DNA from 2 places in the Antrihabitans spumae genome. Region 2 is predicted to be linked to the other one. Evidence: riboswitches for the same ligand, from Rfam matches in the RefSeq annotation. Region 2 holds a riboswitch; the other holds the start of a gene.
The links. Region 2 has a riboswitch for thiamine pyrophosphate ahead of thiC (phosphomethylpyrimidine synthase ThiC). Riboswitches for the same ligand answer to the same signal wherever they lie in the genome.

Region 1: another riboswitch for thiamine pyrophosphate. It lies ahead of ACHIRB_RS29585 (TenA family protein); the one in region 2 lies ahead of thiC (phosphomethylpyrimidine synthase ThiC).

The regions. Positions count from the first base shown of each region.
Region 1 is NZ_JBIMSN010000155.1:48,216-51,619, forward strand. It holds gene ACHIRB_RS29575 (ABC transporter permease) at 1-54, opposite strand, end outside; gene ACHIRB_RS29580 (ABC transporter substrate-binding protein) at 32-1,063, opposite strand; gene ACHIRB_RS29585 (TenA family protein) at 1,080-1,760, opposite strand; TPP riboswitch at 1,748-1,841, opposite strand; gene ACHIRB_RS29590 (carboxylesterase/lipase family protein) at 1,877-3,404, shown strand, end outside.
Region 2 is NZ_JBIMSN010000008.1:95,662-99,065, forward strand. It holds gene thiC (phosphomethylpyrimidine synthase ThiC) at 1-1,471, opposite strand, end outside; TPP riboswitch at 1,462-1,569, opposite strand; gene ACHIRB_RS02285 (GNAT family N-acetyltransferase) at 1,736-2,065, shown strand; gene ACHIRB_RS02290 (MarR family winged helix-turn-helix transcriptional regulator) at 2,262-2,705, shown strand; gene ACHIRB_RS02295 (exodeoxyribonuclease III) at 2,727-3,404, opposite strand, start outside.

The DNA.
Region 1 (3,404 bases), on a different contig from region 2:
GGCGGCGAGGCCGACGAACGCAGGGACGACCCTACGGACCGCTGAGGTACTCATTGGTGAAGTACGTCGACCAATCAGGTTCGGTGGTCAGCGGTTTGCCGGACTCGTCGACGAGCACGCCGTGTTGGAAGAGGAAGCGCGAGTAGCCCGTCCACTGTTCGAGCGTTTGGGTCCCGACCTTCCCTGAGCTGTCCTTCATGAACTTGTCGGACAGCATCTGCTGGCTTTCCTTGATCAGCGGTTCGTCGGTGAACGCACCGGGGTTCGCGTCGATGAGTAACTGCGCGCCCTTCGCCGGGTCGTCGGCTGCGAGTTGATAGCCCTTCTGCAACGCCTGCACGAACTTCTTTGCCTGCTCCGGATGTTCTTTCAGCCAGGTCTGATTGCCGTTGATCACGATGGCGTAGGCATCGGGAAAGCCGAAGTCGGAGTAATGGAAATACTTGAACGGTGTCCCGCGGTGCTCGGCTTCGATGCCCTCCCACGCGAAGTAGGGGACCGTGAAGTCGGCCTCGCCGGAGTACACCGACTCGTACGCGGAGGTTCCGACGGTCACATTCTTGAAGTCGCCGGTGCCGCCGTCGTTGCGGATGACCTGGCGCAGCGTTTCGATCTCGCCCGCATCGCCGAAACCGGCATAGATCTTGCCGTCCAACGTTTTCGGGCTGGACAGGTCGGCACGGTCGGCGCGGACCCCGATCGCAGTCGCCCAGTGCTGCAGTGGCGCGAGCACCGAAACCGTATCGGTACCTGCCGCTTTCGCGAACGTGGCGGAATTCTGGAAGCTGACCCCGAACTCGGCGTTGCCCGAATCGATCAGCGAATCAGGCGATGCCGTGTTGTACGGCAGAATCTCGACGTCGAGGCCGGCATCGCGGAAGTAGCCCTCCTGCAACGCAACATAAAGTCCGGTGTGGTTGGTGTTGGGCGTCCAGTCGAGTGCGAAACGGATCGTGTTCGGGTCTGCGTCACCGTTGTCGGAGCACGCGGTCAGCAGCGACACCGCGGACGCCGTCACGACGGCTCCGGTCAAAATCCGGCGGAGCAAAGAGTGGCGGTTCATGGTCGGAAGTGTCCTTTCAGGCGGGCCACGGCTGCGGGTGCAGCGCCGTGTCCCAGAACAGAAGTTCGTAGCGGGAGGCGGTCACGAAAGCAGTGCTCATCGCGTCGCGCTCGGCGTCGGATGCGGCGTCGGCTGCCGCATCGACAAGTTCGCGGGCTTTGGCGACTTCGTCGTGGAAGTCCTGGTTGTCGTAGGTGGTGACCCACTGGGCATACGGATGGCCGGGATCGGCCGCGAGCACCCCCTGCGCGCTCGCGGCGAGGTCGCGCCCGACCTCGGCGTAGATCCAGAAACACGGCAGCACCGCTGCTGCCGCAACCGCGTATGGCTCGGTCGCCGCCGTCGCGATCAGGTACGAGACGTAGCCGAGACACGCGTTGGACGGCGCAGGCAATTCCCCGGCTGCTCCCAAAGTCCCGCCCGAAAGCAGGCCTTCGTGCAACGACAGTTCGACGGTTGCCGACGTCGCTGCAGCCTGCGCCCAGAACGCGGCGGTGACGGGATCCGGTGCACGCGCCGCAAGCAGCGCCAATGCCTTGGCGTACCCGGCGAGATAGATCGCATCTTGTTCGATGTAGGTGCGGAAGACGTCGAGCGGCAACGTGCCATCGCCGAGTCGGCGGAGAAACTCCAACTCGTCGATTGCAGCGCGTAACTGCTTCGTCTCGTCCCACACACGGTCGGTAAAGCGGGCCATGACATCCCTTCGTCAGCATTACCTGCATCAGGTTCGCGGGTCTTATCTCAGCTCCAACCTGGAGCACCCCGTGTCAGTCAGGCGAGGGTAGCAGGCTGGTCGCTTACCCTGGTTTCATGGATGCCGAACCAGCGGTCGTAGTGACAGACGACGCCCAAGCGGTTGCCGCCGAGGATTCTGCAGCGGCGGCACCGATCGTGCGGATCTCGTCGGGAGAGATTCGTGGTCGGCGGGACGGGGAGACGCTCTCGTGGCGAAGTATTCCGTTCGCCGAGCCGGTGTCGGGTCCGCTGCGGTTTCGGAGTCCACGCCCGCGCACGCCATGGGACGGGGTGCGCGATTGCACGGAGTTCGGTCCGATCGCACCACAGGGTGTCGACAACACGGTCCCGATCGACGCGGGACTTGTACCGGGCGAAGACTGCCTGTGGCTCAACATCTGGACCCCGGCAACCGACAGCGATCCGCGGCCGGTCATGGTGTGGATCCACGGTGGCGCCTACTGTCTCGGCAGCTCGGCGCAGAAGCTGTACAACGGTCGCCAACTCGCTGAACTCGGCAACACCGTCATCGTCACCGTGAACTACCGGCTCGGCGCGCTCGGGTTCCTCGATCTCAGTTCCTTCTCGACGCCGGAAGCGACCTTCGAGTCGAATCTCGGTCTGCGCGACCAGATTGCGGCATTGGAGTGGGTCCGCGAGAACATCGCCGTCTTCGGTGGCGATCCGACGAACGTGACGTTGTTCGGCGAATCGTCGGGTGCCGGGTCTATCACGACGCTGATGACGTCGCCGCGTGCCGAAGGCCTGTTCCATCGCGCGATCGTCCAAAGCCCGCCGGCGACGTCCGTCTACGGACCCGAGCGGGCCGCCCGCGTCGCCGCACGGTTTCTGGAGATTCTCGAGCTACCCGCCGAGCGTGCGCACGAACTCTACGACCTACCGATCGAGGAGATCATCGTCGCGAGCGATGTCCTCGTCGACGAGATTCCTGCCAAAGTCCCTGGCACCCTTGCAACTGCACCGGTTGTGGACGGCGATCTGGTGCCGCGCTATCCCGTCGCCGCGTTCCAGAAGGGGCTCTCGCACCGCATACCGCTGATCATCGGGACCAACCGCGACGAGGCCGCGTTGTTCCGGCTGATCAGGTCAGCGCTGATGCCGGTGACGCCGGACGCGGTGAACGAGATGTTGCGGGTGATCGCCGCCGACCATCCGACGCTGTCGCACGAGCGTCTCGCCGAGATCATCGCCTTCTACCCGGATGCCGGTAAATCCAAAGGTGCACAGGCAATTTCGAGCGACGCAGGGTTTCGGATGCCGAGCATCTGGGTTGCCGAAGCGCACAGCAGGCATTCCCCGACCTGGTTCTATCGCTTCGATCAAGCGACGCCGATGTTGAAAGCTGCCCGCGTCGGCGCGACCCATGCGACCGACTTGCCCTACGTGTTCGGCAGTTTCGGCACGATGAACATAGACCCGACGTTCTGGCTCGGTGGCCGCAAGACCGCGATGGAGGTGTCAGGTCGAATCCAGCGGCGGTGGCTAGCCTTTGCGGCACACGATGTTCCGGCCGCGATCGACGGATCCAAGCATTGGCCGCGCTACGACGAGGACACCCGAGCCACCCTGATCATCGACTCCA
Region 2 (3,404 bases):
CGGTCTTCGCAGGCTCGGCGGGCAATGTTTCGTCGTGGTATTCGCGCGCAGTGTCGGGGTCGAGCGACAGTGCGAACTGATCGCGCCAGCGAAATTCGAAGCGGGCCTTGGAGAGTGCGTCGTCACGTTCCTGTGCGCGCGGATGTTGTTTGGCGAGGTCGGCTGCGTGCGCAGCGATCTTGTAGGTGATGACGCCGACCTTCACGTCATCGCGATTGGGCAGGCCAAGGTGCTCCTTGGGCGTCACGTAGCAGAGCATGGCCGTGCCTGCTTGCGCGATGATTGCCGCCCCGATCGCAGAGGTGATGTGGTCGTATGCCGGCGCGATGTCGGTGGCGAGCGGACCGAGCGTATAGAAGGGAGCCTCTTCGCACAGCTCTTCCTCCAAGCGCACGTTCTCCACGATCTTGTGCATGGGGACATGACCCGGACCTTCGATCATTACTTGCACCCCATGTGATTTCGCGATCTTCGTGAGCTCTCCGAGAGTTCGCAGTTCCGCGAACTGGGCGGCGTCGTTGGCGTCTGCGATCGATCCGGGTCGGAGGCCGTCGCCGAGGGAGAACGTCACGTCGTACTCTCGCAAGATTCGGCACAGATCGTGGAAGTGGGTGTACAGGAACGATTCTCGATGGTGAGCAAGGCACCACGCGGCCATGATCGACCCGCCGCGGGAGACGATTCCCGTTACTCGCTTGGCAGTGAGAGGTATGTAGCGCAACAGCACGCCGGCATGAACCGTCATGTAGTCGACACCCTGCTCACATTGCTCGATCACAGTGTCGCGGTAGATCTCCCACGTGAGGGCAGCTGGATCGCCGTTGCATTTCTCGAGTGCTTGGTAGATCGGAACGGTGCCGACCGGCACGGGGGAGTTGCGCATGATCCATTCGCGGGTTTCGTGAATGTTCTTGCCGGTCGACAGGTCCATGATGGTGTCGGCGCCCCATCGGGTAGCCCACACCATCTTGTCCACTTCGTCGGAGATCGACGACGTGACAGCCGAGTTGCCGATGTTGGCATTGACCTTCACTGCGAAACGCTTGCCGATGATCATCGGTTCGCACTCGGGGTGGCGATGGTTCGCCGGTATCACCGCGCGTCCGGCAGCGACCTCGTCGCGTACCAGTTCTGGTGAAAGTCCCTCTCGCGCAGCGCAGAAGTGCATCTCATCGGTGATTGTGCCCGCGCGGGCCCAGCTGAGCTGCGTCGCGGCGCCGTCGATCGGTTCCGATTTCGTCCAATGGTTGCGCAGTTTCGGAAGCCCGGCAGTGACGTCGATGTCGACGTTCGTATCCGTGTATGGACCCGAGGTGTCGTAGAGATCGTGATGATCCCCGTTGGTCAGGTGGACGCGACGGATCGGGATTGCCAAGCCCGCGCTGTGTGCAACGTCGATGTAGACCTTGCTGCTGCCTTCGATCGGCCCCGTCGTGACAGAGCGATCGTTCGAGATAGAGGTGTCCCTCATAGCTTCTCCCTACGCCGGCATTATCCGGTCAGGTTCGTACGGTCGACGGCCCTAGCCGTCCTCTCAGCCCGCTGGTGCGAGCCCCCGTGGATGTGTAGTTGTCGCCGCGCGTTTCGGCCCGACGGTGTCGACCGTAACGCAGACGTTTCATCCAGTCGATGACAAGTCCCGCTCCGCACTGTTGAATAGTGGCGTGCATCACAGCGTCAACGTTGTCGCGGGTGGGGATCGATCGGCTCGACAAGTTGATGGTGGAGGCTTTACATGCTGTCGGATGCAATCACTACGGAAATCGTGGTCAACGCCGCGCAGAGCCGTTTCGAGCTGTGGCTCAATGGCGATTTGGTCGGCATCATGGGGTTCTACGAGAGCGAACTGACCAAGGGCGGGCGTGCGGGCAGACCGCTGATCGTGTCGTTTATGCACACCGTGATCACCGAGGATTTCGGCCATCGCGGTCTTGCCGGTGTGCTCGTTCGTGGCGCGCTCGATCATGCAAGGGTCTACGGCTGGAAGGTTCGTCCTGTGTGCACCTACGTCCAGCGGTTCGTTGCAGACAACCCGGAGTATCGCGAGGTTGCCGTTCCGCTCTGACCGAACGCCGAGTGCATAGAAATGCAGGCAGCTGACGGCGAATCTGCCTGCACAACTATGCGTTCGGAGACAGTGACAAGTAGCGATCGGCCGATGCTGATCGCGAGGCCGAGAGGGTCGCAGTCGGGTAGTCGCTTCGGGGTAGAGGATGGACCGGGTGACGACAATGTGACCGGCATACGCCAGAATCGGACAAATGGACCAGCAGGCTCTTGGGGAAGCAGCAGAGTTGTACTTGTCGCTCGGTCGGATAACCCGGGCATTGCGCCGATCCGGTGACGCCGGATCACTCAGTCCCGGAGTTGCTTCCGCGCTGGCAACGCTTACTCGAAGTGGGCCGGCCAGGCTCGGTGACCTCGCCGCTGCAGAACGGGTGACGCCACCGACGATGTCGCGGATCGTTACCGCGCTCGAGAAGTCCGGTTACGTTGTGCGACAGGCCGATCCCGACGACGGCCGCGCCTCGCTCCTGCAGGCGACCGACAGTGGCGAAGCGCTGGTCAACGGCTTGACGTCGTCCCGTATTCAGAACTTCGCAGTTGCTCTGGAGCGATTGGACAAGTCGCAGCGAGCGGCGCTGATGGCTGGGATGTCCGCACTCGAAGAGGCTCTCCTCGAGCCACTGGAACCCGCGCAATAGCTCAGCTGTTAGAAAACCCGGCTATTCGAATTCGACGACAACGGGTGCGTGATCGCTTGCCCCGGTGCCTTTGCGTTCCTCGCGGTCGATCAGCGCTGCCGTCGCTCGTGCTGCCAACGCGGGCGAGGCGAGCACGAAGTCGATCTTCATACCTTCCTTGCGAGGGAATCGCAGCCGCGTGTAATCCCAGTAGGTGAACACGCCGGGACCAGGCGCGTAGGGACGGACGACGTCACTGAAGCCGGTGGTCACGAAGGCGTCGAACGCCGCGCGTTCCTGCGGCGTCGTGTGGGTCTTGTCGGCGAAGTATTCGACGGACCAGACGTCGTCGTCGGTCGGCGCGATGTTCCAGTCGCCGACCAGTGCGATCTGAGCGGCAGGGTCGTCGGCGAGCCACTTCTCGGCGTTGTCGTGCAGGCGCGCAAGCCAATCGAGCTTGTACTCGAAGTGTGGATCGGTCACTGCCCGACCGTTGGGGACGTACAGGCTCCACACCCGGACACCACCGCAGGTCGCGGCGATTGCGCGCGAGTCGACGACCGGTTCGGCGAACAGGGTGTCGGCCGCGTCCCGATCGAAGCCGGGTTGGCCGTCGAACGCGATCTGGACGTCTTCTAGACCGACGCGTGACGCGATCGCAACGCCGTTCCACTGATTGATCCCGGCATGAGCGACCTCGTAGCCTGCCGCGTCGAATCG